2 regions of the Bacillus aquiflavi genome follow, and region 1 is predicted to be linked to the other one. Evidence: riboswitches for the same ligand, from Rfam matches in the RefSeq annotation. Region 1 holds a riboswitch; the other holds the start of a gene.
The links. A riboswitch is a leader RNA that binds a small molecule or an ion and turns the genes downstream of it on or off. The one in region 1 is predicted to bind S-adenosylmethionine.
Positions count from the first base shown of each region.

Region 2: another riboswitch for S-adenosylmethionine. It lies ahead of K6959_RS18470 (methionine biosynthesis PLP-dependent protein); the one in region 1 lies ahead of K6959_RS14110 (methionine ABC transporter ATP-binding protein).

Region 1 covers NZ_CP082780.1:2,885,672-2,893,792, reverse strand. The annotation lists gene K6959_RS14115 (O-acetylhomoserine aminocarboxypropyltransferase/cysteine synthase family protein) at 1-857, shown strand, start outside; SAM riboswitch class I at 955-1,067, shown strand; gene K6959_RS14110 (methionine ABC transporter ATP-binding protein) at 1,170-2,195, shown strand; gene K6959_RS14105 (methionine ABC transporter permease) at 2,188-2,844, shown strand; gene K6959_RS14100 (MetQ/NlpA family ABC transporter substrate-binding protein) at 2,863-3,690, shown strand; gene K6959_RS14095 (carboxymuconolactone decarboxylase family protein) at 3,759-4,127, shown strand; gene K6959_RS14090 (glycosyltransferase family 2 protein) at 4,217-5,404, opposite strand; gene K6959_RS14085 (hypothetical protein) at 5,487-5,744, opposite strand; gene K6959_RS14080 (glycosyltransferase family 2 protein) at 5,935-6,627, opposite strand; gene K6959_RS14075 (sugar phosphate nucleotidyltransferase) at 6,628-7,404, opposite strand; gene K6959_RS14070 (glycosyltransferase family 2 protein) at 7,410-8,121, opposite strand, start outside.
Region 2 covers NZ_CP082780.1:3,786,839-3,794,959, reverse strand. The annotation lists gene K6959_RS18485 (SCO7613 C-terminal domain-containing membrane protein) at 1-1,609, shown strand, start outside; gene K6959_RS18480 (OsmC family protein) at 1,748-2,239, opposite strand; gene K6959_RS18475 (Crp/Fnr family transcriptional regulator) at 2,317-2,931, opposite strand; SAM riboswitch class I at 3,139-3,245, shown strand; gene K6959_RS18470 (methionine biosynthesis PLP-dependent protein) at 3,360-4,466, shown strand; gene K6959_RS18465 (bifunctional homocysteine S-methyltransferase/methylenetetrahydrofolate reductase) at 4,466-6,325, shown strand; gene metH (methionine synthase) at 6,366-8,121, shown strand, end outside.

The sequences.
Region 1 (8,121 bases):
CAAAGGCAGTGTTTGCTGAAACAATTGGCAACCCTAGCTTAAGAATTTTAGATATTGAAGAAGTTGCTAATGTCGCCCACGAAGCAGGTGTTCCATTAATTATTGATAATACGTTTGCAACACCTTATCTTTGCCGTCCAATTGAATTTGGCGCAGATATTGTCGTTCACTCTGCAACAAAATGGCTTCTCGGTAATGGGACTACGTTAGGTGGAATTATTGTCGACGGAGGTCAATTTGATTGGAATTCTCCAAAGTTCCCTGGATTCACTGAACCAGATAAAAGCTATCATAATATTGTTTATAGTGAAGCACTTGGACCTGTTGCATATATTGTTAAAGCACGTGTTCAGTTGCTGCGTGATTTAGGACCAGCTTTAAGTCCACAAAGCGCATTTCAATTTACATTAGGGCTTGAAACACTTCACGTAAGAATGAAAGAACATGTTTCCAATGCTAAAAAGGTTGTTGATTATTTAGAAAACCATCCAGCAGTTAATTGGGTGCTATATCCAGGTAATGAGAATCATTCTGATTACAAATTAGCGAAGAAGTATTTGCCGAAAGGTGCAGGCTCAGTTGTAGTATTTGGAATAGATGGCGGTAGAGAAGCAGGCGCTAAGCTGATTAATTCTGTGCAACTTTGGGCGCACGTTGCTAACGTTGGTGATGCAAAAAGCTTAATTATTCATCCAGCAAGTACAACACACCAACAATTAGACAGTGAAGGTTTACAAGCAGCAGGTGTTCCTGAAGATTTAATCCGACTTTCAATCGGAATCGAGCATGCAGATGATATTATCGCAGATTTAGAGCAGGCGATTGAAGCAGCTACTGGAGTCACATCTTTAAAATAAAGGCTTAAATAGATGTTTGTAAAAATATGGCGTTGACACCTTAAATAATCCGTGCTAGAATGGCTGTTATATTTAAGTTAATAGAGTATATTATGCACTCTTATCAAGAGAGGTGGAGGGATGTGCCCGAGGAAGCCCGGCAACCGTCAATGAAAGTTTCATTGAAATGGTGCCAATTCACACAAAGCGGATTGCTTTGAAAGATGAGAGAAAGGGAATGGACGTCTATTTTATACCTTTCTGCTCATATGCAGAAAGGTATTTTTAAATTTTATGATGCATCTAGATCACGGATAAAAGAAGGTGAGTCAATTGATTACTTTAAAGGATGTTAGTAAAGTTTACAGTTCAACATCTGGTGAGATACAGGCAGTCGATCATGTAAGTCTTGAAATTAATGAAGGTGAAATATTTGGTATTATTGGTTATAGTGGAGCTGGAAAAAGCACATTAATCCGTATGTTAAATGGTTTAGAAACACCAACTAAAGGGTCCGTCATTGTCGCAAATAAAGAAGTATCTAAAATTAAAGGAAGAGAGCTTAGAAAAGCACGTCAAGAAATTAGTATGATTTTTCAACATTTTAACCTTCTTTGGTCAAGAACGGTTAGGGAAAACATTGCCTTTCCCTTAGAAATTGCTCGGGTTCCAGAGGAAGAACGGTTAAGGAAAGTTGATGAACTGATTAAGCTCGTTGGCTTAGAAGGAAGAGAAGATGCCTATCCTTCACAACTAAGTGGAGGACAGAAGCAGCGGGTTGGGATTGCGAGGGCACTTGCGAACAATCCAAAGGTTCTTCTATGTGACGAAGCGACTTCTGCTCTTGACCCGCAAACGACCGATTCGATTTTAGATTTACTTGTCGATATTAATAAACGGCTACGGTTAACGATTGTCCTTATTACCCACGAAATGCACGTTATCCGTAAAATTTGTCACCGAGTGGCAGTAATGGAAAGTGGACGGATTGTTGAGCTGGGAAATGTATTAGATGTCTTTAAAAATCCTTTGCAGCCCATTACTAAAACGTTCGTCAACCAAGTAACAGAACCTGAAGAGACGATAGAAACGATCAAACATTTGCTTAAACAATATCCAGAAGGAAAGGTTGTTCAGCTAACATTTGTTGGAAGTTCGACAGAGCAGCCGTTAATCACAAACTTAATTCGCCATTACAACGTTACGGTTAATATTTTAAAAGGAAAAATATCACAAACGCAAAATGGGTCATATGGCACTTTGTTTGTCCATCTCGATGGAGATGAACATGAGGTTGAAAAGGCGATTCAATATATCCACACTCAAAAAGTTGGGGTGGAGGTGATTACAAATGTTTGAAAATGTGAAATGGGATCGAATGCTAGAAGCAACAAATGAAACACTTTTTATGACAGCGATTTCTGTTGTTGCAACGTTTGTATTTGGAATATTATTAGGTCTTTTGCTTTTTTTAACATCAAAGGATAATATATGGGAAAATAAGTCAATCCATTTTATTGTAAGTGCGTTTGTCAATATATTTCGTTCAATTCCATTTATTATTTTAATCGTTTTACTCATTCCGTTTACAAAATTAATTGTTGGAACGATTATTGGTCAGAAAGCTGCATTACCAGCATTAATTATCGGTGCAGCCCCATTTTATGCTCGAATGGTGGAAATTGGTCTTCGAGAAATTGATAAAGGTGTAATTGAAGCCGCTAAATCAATGGGAGCAAGAACAAGTACGATTATTTTTAAAGTTTTGCTTCCAGAATCGATGCCAGCGCTTATTTCTGGAATTACAGTAACAGCAATAGCGCTTGTCGGTTATACAGCTATGGCAGGTGTAATCGGTGCGGGCGGTCTTGGGAATTTAGCATATATGGAAGGATTCCAACGAGGACGGAATGATGTAACGTTAGTCGCAAAAGTCATCATTTTAGTGATCGTCTTTATTATCCAATTAATTGGGGATTACATTACTACAAAGATAGATAAACGTTAAAAAAGGAGTGTTTTAATCATGAAAAAACGATTAAGTATTTTACTTTCTTTCGCTTTAGTACTCGTATTAGCAGCTTGTGGTTCATCTGAATCGAAAGATGAAAAAACAGGAAATAAAGAAATTATCATTGGAGCTTCTAACGTACCTCATGCTGAAATTTTAGAAGAGGCAGCTCCTTTACTAAAAGAAAAAGGGATTGAATTAAAAATTGAAACGTTTCAAGACTACGTATTACCAAACAAAGCACTTGCTGATAAAGAGCTAGACGCAAACTATTTTCAGCATATTCCTTATTTAGAGGCACAAATTGCCGAGCATGACTATGACTTTGAAATTGCTGGAAAGGTGCATCTTGAGCCGATTGGCGTTTATTCAAAAAAATATAAAAGCCTTGAAGAGCTTCCAGATGGTGCCGAAATTTTAATGAGTAATTCAGTTTCAGATCATGGCCGGATTTTAGCAATGCTAGAACAGAAAAAATTAATTACTTTAAAAGAAGGCGTTGAAAAAGTTAAAGCTACAGTTGACGATATTGAGGACAATCCAAAAAAATTAATTTTTAAAACAGAATATGATCCTGCTCTTCTTCCGCAAATTTATAATAATGATGAGGGAGATGCAATTCTTATTAATTACAACTATGCCATTGATGCAGGATTAAATCCTTTTGAAGATGCGATTGCTATTGAAGAGAAAGATACACCGTATGTCAATGTTGTGGCTGTCCGTAAAGGAGATAAAGATAAGGAAGAAATAAAAGCGTTAATAGAAGTGCTCCATTCTAAAGAAATTCAAGACTTTATTTTGGAAAAATATGAAGGTGGGGTAATTCCTGTATCAGAATAATGACTGAATAAATTCCTTTCTTAAAAACATACTAACATTTGAATCATTTATAGAATGGAGTTGTTTTTATGGAACACTTTCAACCAAGAAATTCAACAGAAGCCGCTCTCCATGATTATAAAGTTGGGATGGGAATGTTCTCAGAAAAAAAGCCCGAGCTTGCAAGTCATTATCATGCATTCACTGAAGTATGCTTTAAAGAAGGAGCTTTATCACAAAAGGATAAGCAATTAATTGCCCTAGGGATTAGTCTTTTTTCCCAAGATGAATATTGTATTATTTATCATGTAAAAGGTTGTTTAGATCAAGGTGCCACGGAAGAGGAGATCTTTGAGACAGTCGGGGTTACGGCAGCCTTTGGCGGCGGTGCTGCTATGAGCCAAGCGGTTACCCTCGTTCAAGAAGCGATTAATGAATTAAACCAGCTTACACAGTAATGTCTTTTTGAAAGAAAATAATGAAGCAACTTTATAGGGAACCAGTGTTTTACATTGGTTCTTTTGCTTCATTTTAAGAGTAGGCTCAATCAAGCGGCAATTATATTGTCAAAAGTTTTAATTAAATGAGGATACTGCTTAAGAGCATTCATTTCGTTTCGTTCAGAAAGTATGACATGCTTCCAGTTTAAAAAATACGTGGAGTCCAGCTTATTGATAAATTGCTTTAACGGTTTTTGATTTGCTAATAAACGAGCCATTTCTTTCAATAATATTTGAAAGCCTTTTTTAAAAGATTGAAATTTATTTGGATATGTTTTACAAAGAGATTTATATTCTCCTATAATGATACTTTCTTGAATTCTGCTTATCTTTCCTGTTAAAACTAATACATGAATACTAGTTTCAAAGCTTTGATGTTTACGTTGGTAAAGGAAATAGTTTTTGCACATTTCTCGAAAAACATTGCGAGCTGAAACGGGGTGCTCTTGGTGATAAGCAGAAACATTTGCAGCACAGCGGAATGTCGCACCGTTCTGATAAAGGCGATAACCGAGATCCCAATCTTCAAATCCCCAGCCTTTAAATCTTTCATCAAATCCGCCGACCTTTTGGAGAAGTTGTTTTGGAAGAGAAACAAAGCCACTAAAAAATAAAACCCAAGGTAGTTGATAGCCCGTTAAGTTCTCTCCATATTGTTTTATGATTTCCGGTAAATATGGTGATTTATACGATAAGAGGCGATATTTTCTTGTCATAATATCCTTTTTCGAGACTAATTGAATCATTTTATCTGTCTGTTCCTTTAAGTTAAGCATTGCTTTTTTTAAAGCTGCTTTCTTTAGCATAGAGTAAATATGCAAACGTTGTTTTTGTGTAAATTGAGGATAAACACACGTATAGACTCTTTTTTGATATAAGCCGCCCGATAAAACTAAATTCTTTTCTCTTTGATGAGCATTGTAATGGTTTTGGACAAAATCTGGATCGACAATCATTTCAGCGTCTAAAAAAACAATTATTTTTCCATTCGCATGTTTAATGCCTATATTTCTCGCTTTAGAACGTCCGCCATTCCTTTCGTTTCGAATATATTTGAATAAAAAAGCAGGTTTAAAGCTTTTAAGTGCTTGATGTGTTTCATCTGATGAACCATCATTTATAAAAATGACCTCCATTTTAGCGGAATTAAAAGTTTGTTTTTCCAATGAATAAAGTGTCAACAAATTTTGCGGATACCGATTATATGAAGGGATGATGATACTAATTTCTGTCACGATACAAGGCACTCCTTTTATCCCAATTGTTTTTATAGTGAGTTTAAATAGTCAAAAGCATGAACTAGTTGATTGAAAATTCCTAGCGATTTAATTGTATCCCGTTCATATTGAGTTGGTTTTTTTCTATAATAATTTTGTGGATTTTAAAAAATAAATTTGTTGCTGGCTTTCCTGCTAACAAATGACTTAAAGCTGTTTTTAATAAAATAGGAATCATTTCTTTAAAATTGTTAAAGCGATTAGGGTATTTTTGTTCTAATGCTTTATATTGTTTTAAAATCTCATGAACTTCTAAGCGGTTATATTTACCTAACAAAATAAATATAATGACTAGCACATCGATATGTGGATGTTTTTGTTGAAATAGATTGAAGTTTTTTAGTGAAGCTTTCCAATTATGATTGCTAGTTACAGGATGTTCTTGATGATAACTTGTTACATTTTGTTTAAAGGCAAATGCTGCTCCACATTTATAAAGTCGGTAGCCAAGCTCCCAATCTTCGAATCCCCATCCTTGGAGCGTTTCATCAAAAAAAAACCGCCGATTTTAGAAGTTCTTTTCGCACAGAAACATTTCCTGTTAAGAAAACCATCCAAGGCATTTGAAAACCAGTTAATTCTTCTCCGAATTTGGAAATTATCTTTCGGTCTACATGTAATTGAGAATAATAGGCTAGTTTTCGAAATTTAAGTGAATCAATATCTTCTTGAAAGATCATTTGTACTGCACGGTTAGTTTTTAGAAAGGTTTGATATCGTTTTAAATAAATATCATCAGATTCTACTAATTTTGCGATTCGCTTTAAATCTTTTTTATTAAGTTCTGGGAAAATAAATGAAAATAACGAGTAGTAGCCAAGTGAGCCCGTTATCACCTTTTTTTGATGGGCATGGTGATGATTGTAATGGTTTTGAACAAAATCTGGGTTGACGATCATTTCAGCATCTAAAAAAATAATAATTTCCCCAGTCGCTTTTTTAATCCCAATATTTCTTGCTTTTGATCGTCCGTTATTTTTCTCACAACGGATATAGTGGAATGAAAATGGCGGATGAAATGCTTTAACGATTTTTGACGTCAGATCGGTAGATCCATCATCGACAAAGATGACTTCCAGATTTGAAGGATTAAATGTTTGGTTTTGTAATGAAAAAAGGGTCAGTAAGTTTTGTGGATACCGATTATAGGAAGGGATGATCATACTTACTTTAATCCCCATTTAACCCCCTCCGATATCCATATATTTTATCGCTTTAGTTAAGTCCTCCAACGTTCCAATGTCTAAGAAGAGCTCTCCTTTCAGTGCACAAACTTTAAACCCTTCTTTCAAGGCAGCGCTAAATACATCTCCTAACACTAGTTCAGCTTTTTCGGAATAGTTGTGATGGTAATTAGTCAGAAAATGTTGGAATTTTGATTTCCATACAGCTATTCCCCAAGCGTAATCAGTGTCTGGCTTAATTTTCGGCTTATCAATAATTTTTATCACTTCAAGTTCTCCATCTTTTCCTTTTTGTACAGTTGTCATCCCAAGCTTAAACCATGCTTCAGTAGGAAAAACACCTAAAATAAGATCGATATTTTGTTTTTGTTTTATTTTCTTTACTAATTGTCTGAAAAGTGAATCAGGTTTAAAAAGAGTGTCTGGCATTCCAAACGTAATAACGTATTCTTCTTTCGGAAGCCAAGGAGATACTTTAACTAAAGCATCGACCATTCCTTTCGGTTCCGTTTGAATTAAATAGGAAAAGTTCATGTTAAACTGCTGACCGTTTAAATAATAAGACATAATGTCCGTTTTAGATTGATTGATGATAAAGAAAACTTCATCAGTTTCAGCCATCTTCAAAGACTTAACTAAATATTGTGAAACTGGACAAGGCCTAAGCTCTTCATTATATGATTGGTAACCGATAGGATACATTTCTTTTGAGAATGGCAAGGGGGCTAATCTCGTTCCTAGGCCTGCTGCTGGTATAATCCCAAACTGTTTCATTAGTATCACCTTTTTGTAGTTTTTAATATTAATTGTTGGAGAAACATAGCTAATTTACGATATTTTTTAATGGTTCGTAGCTTTTTAATTTCTAGTGATAAAGAAGGCGGTTGAAGTGTTTTACTTTTGCGACTATAGTGAATAAATAAAAGCAAACAATTCTGCTCAAATGATGGTGAGACAATCTTTTCTTTTATTGCATTTTTCATGTCTTGTAATAAACGACTTTTCTCGAAACCATCGATGAAATCGATAAAATAATACATAATTGGGTTTATTTCTGCGTGTTTTTGAATGATATAATGAATATTTTGATAACTGTCATCTTGTTGATTTGTAGAACGATCATGTTCTAAATGATAATTTTTTATCGACGGATCAACAATTCCTTTTAAGCCGCCTTTCCAAAGACGGTATCCCATCTCTTCATCTTCTCCGCCGTACCGTTTAAACTGTTCATCAAACAATCCAACTCGTTTTAAATGTTTTAATTTGACAGAACAGTTCATGACAATAAAATACATCCAAGGAAACTCAAATCCTTCTAAATTAGTTCCATAATACTCTTGAAATGATTCATAAAACTGTGCAAAAGCCTGTTTAGAGGAAGTTTTGAAAATTTGTTTGTTTTTAATCACAATCGGATTGATCGGTGGGAGATATCTTCCTTTTTTCTCATTGTAATTTTTGTTAATTTTATTCCAAAAGGAACCACAA
Region 2 (8,121 bases), 900 kb from region 1:
TGCACTAAGCACTCTTCCTTTTGCCGAAATGAATGAACTATTTGTTAGGACGGGAATTCTTGCTTTTGGAATCTTTTTAAGCGAGCTAGTACGTAAAGTTAGTAAAGATGGAAGATTTCACATTTTAACTAATGTTTTTGTCCTCTTCACTTATTTATCGTTAGTAGATACGATAGATGTCGGAAATACAGTCTCGGAATTCCTTTTCTTACTAATTAAATATATTGGAGGCGTCATTTTACTATTATTTATTTCAAAAAGGTTTCAATCACGAGCGCCTTGGCTGGCAAATTCAGCATTTTATTTGGCCCATATTTATTTGCCAATGAGTCTGTTCATTACTTTATCAGAAACTAACTGGCATCCTGTATCCCTTTTGCTGTCAGTATGTATTTACATTTATAGTGTTTTAACATGGCCGCGTCTACTTGAACAGCGGATCCTCTCTCTCGTCGCTTATGTTCATGTGCCATTAGCTTTTATATTAACAATCAACTTTTATTCTTTTCCGGAAGAGCTATATGCTTACACAGGGTTCTTCTCAAGCAGCATTCTTTTCCTCATAACGTTCGTGTTAAAAGACATTCGGAAAAGAGATGCAATATGGCTTAATATTTTATTTTCATCCATTGGGATGATCATTTTAATTAGCAGTTCATTCGATTACGAAGTAGCTGCCTTTATCATTATCACATTATATTCAGGCTTGATCGTCTTTTTATTTCATCAAATGAAGTGGTATTTACTTCAAGGTATTCCTTTATTAATGCAAATAACAGCGATCCGTTTGTTACCTTTTGACGAACTAACAAACGCTTTATTCGCCCTTAGTTTTGCGATCATTTTTAAAATAATTGGTAAGCAATATGTAAAAAAACCGTACGATCTTCAAGCCCCTTTTCTTTTAGCAATAAAAATTGATTCGTTTACGATCATGTCGTTTCTATATACTTTTTCTATGTATTTGTGGATTGACAGCTCTTTTAATCTACTAATTCAGCTATTACCGTCATTCGTTATCGTTTACTTGCTCTACTCACAAATGAAGCGATTTGATTCGATATTTGAAAAAAGGATTATTCAAAGTTTAACAGCAACTGCTTTACTAGCCCCTTATTTTACACTGTTAAACGGTATTTCAATCAATCCTTTTATTAAAATGGAGCTGTATGTATTACCTTTTGTAGCATTAGCATTTTTTTTGAGATGGAGAATATGGAATGACTTATCTATCTCATCTATTGTTGAGTGGTTCGTTCTCGGTATTGCCAGCTTCGTGCTTTTCTTTGATGCGTATACGAGTAATACTGTAATCGATGCTATATTAATCGGCTCTCTAGCTTTGCTAGCGATTATCGGGGGCTTTATTTATAAAGTAAAAGCATATTTCATTACTGGAATTGCGGTCTTATTCATAACGTTATTTGTCTATTCTCGTCCATTTTTCCAAGCACTGCCTTGGTGGGTGTATTTATTAGTTGGAGGACTCATGCTCATTGCGGTAGCCAGTTTTTACGAATGGCAAAAACAGCGGGTTAATGATGAAGGAAAAACATTGCTTCAAGAAAAATGGGCTTCGTTACTAGAAAAATGGAGACAGTGGAAATAGTCATATCACCTTTACAAAAAAAATGAATGAATGATGCTTTGATTATTTTCCTATTTTTATAAATAAGTGTCTTATTAGGAAACTTAGATAAAATAAACAAGCAGACCTCATGATGGTCTGCTTGTTTAAGATTATCACCTATTCCACGATTAATTGAACAGGATCTTTTAAGCTAGAAAGGACTGGTGATTTTCCAAGAGCTGTTTTTGCTATTTGTTTTACTTCTTCAGGTGAAGCTGATGTTTTCGCGTTTAATTTTATAATTGGATTTAAAATACCTCCATCCCCTTCTTCAAGACCAAGGAAGACAGCGGCGTTTAAATCAGCATCAATTTCAGCTTTTACTTCTTCAAGCTTTACACCTGCTTGGCTTGCCATTACTTCAAATGTAATGATAAAGCAACTTACAGCCGCACCGATTAAATATTCAACTGGGTTTGCTGCTTGATCAGTTCCGCCTAATGCTTCAGGCTCATCTGTTAAATAAGGAGCAAAGTCGCGAATTTTAATCTCGTTCTTTACTCCGCCTTTCCATGATACATCAGCATGCCATTTGCGCATTTTTAATTCCGGGTTTGCTTTTATAGCTTCGACAGTTGCCCGTGCTTTATCAAATTGTATTCCATTCATGTTGTTTTCCTCCTCTTATATTTTCCTTGTCCTTATTGTAACAGGGGGTCATTTTCGTGTATGTAAGGAGGCTTACATTATTCACTGATTCGAAGCCAAAGAGTTTTATCGATTTGAACTAACGTGCCTACTTGTAAAAATTTATTCATTAAAAAAGTGACTGTTTCCCTTGTTGAAGCAATCATACCAGCTAAATCCCGGTGTGTAAGGTAGTCCGGCAGACGAATAAACTCCCCTTGTGATTGATCTTTCTCCGCAAGCTTATTCAATAAAAATAAGAGCCGTTCTTCTACTTTGCCGTAAGCAACTTGCTCAAGAATTTCTAATGTCTCTTCTAGTCTCTCTGTCACATAATGTAACAGAAACATCGAAAGTTCGGGTGTTTCAGTAATAACCTTTTTTACTTCGTCAAATGTTAAAGCAATTACCTCTGTTTGAGTTAATGCTTTTGTAAACCGTTTTTGCTCTCGCTGAGAAAATAGTTCTAAAATCCCAATACATTCCCCTGGCATTGCAAGACCTATGACACACTCTTTCCCATCAGGATGAAGATGGAAAATTTGTGCCGTTCCTTTAACAAGGATATAAACTAATTGTTCCCCGGGAGACATAATAAATTCTCCTTTATTCATTACTTTTCGATCTCTTTTTAACCAATTTTCTACATGTTTTTTTGGAAAAAACGATAACATTGTTTGTGACTCCACACCTTCACCTCATCACAATCTTTATACATTGCAGTTCATTTTCACTATAAAGTATATCATGTACTAATTTAGAAAAAATTTAACGAACATGATCGTTTATTCGACAGTTAATTTTATCTTTACATGATTTTGGGGCTTGCTAAATCCACAAAATTATTTTAAGATTATAAAAATACAATTTATTTTTAAATTTTCTTATCAAGAGAGGCAGAGGGACTGGCCCGAGGAAGCCTCAGCAACCGCCGATTTACGGCAAGGTGCTAATTCCAGCAAGTTGAAAGCGACTTGGGAGATAAGATGAAGCATACTTGTTAAAGAGTCTTCTTCTTATCGAAAAGGCTCTTTTTATTTTAGCCTTTTCCCTTTAGTCCATTTATGCTGTACAGCTAAACAGAAAGGGGAAGAAAATGAACATTTATCACTTAGAGACTATTTTAGCGCAAATTGGAAATCGTTCATGTGAACAAACAGGAGCAATAAGTACACCTTTATACTTTTCAACAGCCTACAGACACCATGAAATTGGAATATCGACTGGCTATGACTATTCAAGGACTGGAAATCCTACACGTTCCGTACTTGAAAAAGCCGCTGCTCATCTTGAAAAAGGTGATCAAGCCTTTGCTTGCAGCTCAGGAATGAGTGCCATTCAACTTATCCTTTCATTATTTCAAACAGGTGATCATCTGATCTTAACTCGGGATTTATATGGCGGTACATATCGCTTGTTTGATATGTTTTCACAAAAATACGGGCTATCAGTTACTTATTGGAGTGGACGTGAAGAATCACTTGAACAATTGATTCAACCGAATACAAAAGCTATTTTTATTGAAACACCAACAAATCCGCTAATGAATGAAGTTGATTTGTCAAAAATAGCGACCTTGACAACAAAACATAAACTTCTTTTCATTGTCGATAACACTTTCTATACACCAATTATTCAAAAACCGCTTGAATATGGTGCTGACATTGTCATTCATAGCGCAACAAAATATTTGGCAGGTCATAATGATGTCCTTGCTGGCCTCGTCATTTCAAAAGGAGAAAAACTAACTGAACAGCTTGCCCTCCTTCATAATGCGTGCGGTCCTGTTCTTTCACCTTTTGATTGTTGGCTCGTCATAAGGGGATTAAAAACATTAGCATTACGAATAAAACAACATGAAAAAAAAGCTCAGGCGATTACGCAATTTTTACAAGCACATCCCTTTGTCACAGACGTGCTATATCCAGGCAGGGGCGGAATGGTTTGCTTCCGGATTATAAAAGAGGACTATATCTCCCCTTTCCTTAAAGCTCTGCGTCTATTTACATTTGCCGAAAGCTTAGGCGGTGTCGAAAGTCTTATTACTTATCCAGCAACACAAACACATGCTGAAATCCCAGAAGATATCCGCTCGCAATATGGGCTTTGTAATCGGCTTTTACGTATTTCTGCCGGTATTGAGCATGAAGAAGATTTAATTAATGATCTTAAGCAAGCATTTGCTTTCATAGAAAGAGGGTGTAAATAATGTCGTTACGAAAAGCTTTAAAAGAACGAATACTCATCGGCGATGGAGCAATGGGAACACTCCTCTACTCTCATGGGATTGACCGTTCATTCGAAGAAATAACCCTTTCTCATCCAGAAGAAATCTATCATATTCATAAAGCATATATCCACGCGGGAGCAGATGTTATTCAAACAAATACGTACGGAGCAAACGTAATTAAATTATCGAGATATGGACTTGAGAATAAAGTAAAAGTCATTAATCAGGAAGCTGTCCGCATTGCCCGAAAAGCAGCGGGAAGGGAAACATTTGTTTTAGGTACGATTGGCGGAATTCTCGGCTTTAACAAACAGGAAATCCCGCTTAACGATATTACAAACAGCTTTAAAGAACAACTTTATAGTTTACTAGAAGAAGGGGTAGATGGTCTTTTACTTGAAACTTATTATGACTTGGAAGAGTTAACAGCTGTTTTAGCGATTGCGCGATTAGAAACAAATCTTCCAATTATTGCTCACGTCACGATGCATGAACCAGGAGTATTGCAAAACGGTCTCTCTTTAACACAAGCCCTTACACAACTTGAAGGCATTGGCGCCGATGTGGTTGGGGTTAATTGCCGCCTTGGCCCTCATCATATGATTCGGGCGTTAGAAAGTGTGCCGTTACAACAGAAAGCATTTTTGTCTGCATATCCTAACGCAAGCTTGCCTGACTATGAAGATGGAAAGCTTACTTATACAGCAAAGGAAGATTACTTCAAAAAATGTGCAATTGCCTTTAGAAACGAAGGGATTAGACTCCTTGGAGGGTGCTGCGGGACAAGACCGGAGCATATTAAAGCTTTTGCCGAAGGAATAAAAGGTTTACGTCCTTTACAAGAAAAAGTAATTAAACAAAAAGAAAAACGAAAAGATATTTTTATTAAGCCAATTTTACAAGAAACACCTTTATTTAAAAAAGTGATGAAAGAACGCTCAATCATCGTTGAACTTGATCCGCCAAAACATTTAAATACAAATCAATTTTTTGCAGGAGCCGAAGCATTAAAGAAAGCAGGGATAGACGCTTTAACACTTGCCGATAATTCGTTAGCTTCACCGAGAATTTCAAATTCAGCGATCGCAGCAATATTAAAAAAAGACTTCGATCTTAAGCCACTCGTTCATATTACTTGCAGGGACCGCAATTTAATTGGATTGCAGTCTCATCTGATGGGACTTCACACATTGGGTCTTAATGAAGTTTTAGCTGTAACTGGCGATCCAACGAAAATTGGTGATTTCCCTGGGGCTACGTCAGTCTACGATTTAACATCTTTTGATTTAATTCGGTTAATTAAACAGTTTAATCAAGGCATTTCTTTTTCAGGAAAATCGTTAAAGCAAAAAACAGATTTTCGTGTTGCGGCTGCCTTTAATCCGAATGTTAACCATCTTGATCGCGCCGTTCAACGAATGGAAAAGAAAATTTCAAGCGGGGCAGATTATTTTATTACACAGCCAGTATATGATTCAAATAAAATGATCCAAATAAAAGAAGCGACAAAACATATAAAGGCACCTATTTATATTGGAATTATGCCGCTCACCTCAGCAAGAAATGCAGAGTTTCTTCATAACGAAGTTCCAGGAATACGTTTAACGGAACAAATTCGTTCGGCAATGGCGAACAAAGCACATGATCCAGAACAATCACGTCAGGAGGGAATCGCGATTGCAAAGGAGTTAATTGATACGGCATTAGAGCATTTTAACGGTATCTATTTAATTACACCTTTTTTACGCTATGAAATGACAGTACAATTAACAAACTATATAAAAGAAAAATCGGTCTCAGCAACAGAAGGGATGAATGTAAGTGGCTACACTGTTTGAACAACAACTTAAAAAGAAAATCCTTATTTTAGACGGGGCAATGGGCACTATGTTACAGCAAGCAAACTTAACCGCAGATGATTTTGGCGGCGAACAATTTGAAGGGTGTAATGAATATTTAAATGTAACGGCTCCAGACGTAATTGAAAAAATTCATCGTGATTATTTAGAAGCGGGAGCAGATATTATTGAAACAAATACGTTCGGGGGAACGAGAGTTGTTTTAGATGAATACGACCTTGGCGATCAAGTCGAGACAATTAACTATATTGGCGCCAAGCTTGCTCGTAAAGCGGCGGATGAATATTCTACAATCGAGCATCCGCGGTTTGTCGCCGGTTCACTAGGACCAACGACTAAAACACTGTCTGTTACAGGCGGAATTACGTTCGATGAACTTCAGGCAAATTATGAAGAACAAGTAATCGCCCTTATAAAAGGCGGAGTTGACTTACTCATTTTAGAGACTAGTCAAGATACACTTAATGTGAAAGCGGCGTTTAACGGCATTTCGCATGCATTTAATAAGTTAAATAAAGAAGTACCGCTCATTATTTCTGGAACAATTGAACCAATGGGAACAACGCTGGCGGGACAAACAATTGAAGCATTTTATATTTCCCTTGAACATATGAAGCCAGTTGCAGTTGGGTTAAATTGTGCTACAGGTCCTGAGTTTATGACCGATCATTTGCGCTCATTGTCAGAGCTTGCAACGTCGTACGTTAGCTGTTATCCGAACGCTGGCTTGCCTGATGAAGAGGGACATTACCATGAAACACCGAAATCATTAGCTGCCAAAATTGCTGGCTTTGCTGAAAAAGGCTGGCTTAATATTGTCGGCGGCTGCTGTGGAACAACGCCAGAACATATAAGAGCAATTAAGGAAGCTGTTGGCCATTATCAACCGCGTGAATGCAAGGATAAGCATCCTCATGCAATTTCAGGAATTGAACCATTTGTTTATGATGATCCGGCAATAAAACCGATTCTCGTTGGTGAACGAACTAATGTCATCGGCTCTCGTAAATTTAAACGACTTATTGTCGAAGAAAAATATGAAGAAGCATCTGAAATTGCTCGCGCACAAGTAAAAGGCGGGGCCCATGTTATTGACGTCTGCCTTGCAAATCCTGATCGAAATGAACTCGAAGATATGGAAAAGTTTTTGCATTATGTAACAAAAAAAATAAAAGCTCCTCTCATGATTGATTCAACAGACCCTGCTGTTATTGAAACAGCATTAAAGTACTGTCAAGGGAAGGCGATTATTAACTCGATTAACTTAGAGGACGGAGAGGACCGCTTTCGTGAAATTGTCCCGCTCATAAAGCGTTACGGAGCAGCAGTCGTCGTCGGAACAATTGATGAAAAGGGCATGGCAATAACAGCGGAACAAAAATTGGCGATCGCAAAAAGATCCTATTCCCTTCTCGTTCATAAATATCGTTTAAACGCTCAAGACTTGATTTTTGATCCACTAGTTTTTCCAGTGGGAACAGGTGATAAGCAATATATTGGTTCTGCAAAGGAAACAGTTGATGGAATACGACTCATTAAAGAGCAGCTGCCAGAATGCCAAACGATTCTCGGTGTAAGTAATGTTTCATTTGGATTACCGCCTGTCGGCAGAGAGGTTTTAAACGCAGTATATTTATATCACTGTACGAAAGCTGGACTTGATTATGCCATTGTGAATACCGAAAAACTAGAACGCTTCGCTTCTATTAGTGAAGAGGAAATTAAACTAGCCGAGGACTTGTTATTTGAAACAACGACCGAAACGTTAGCAAAGT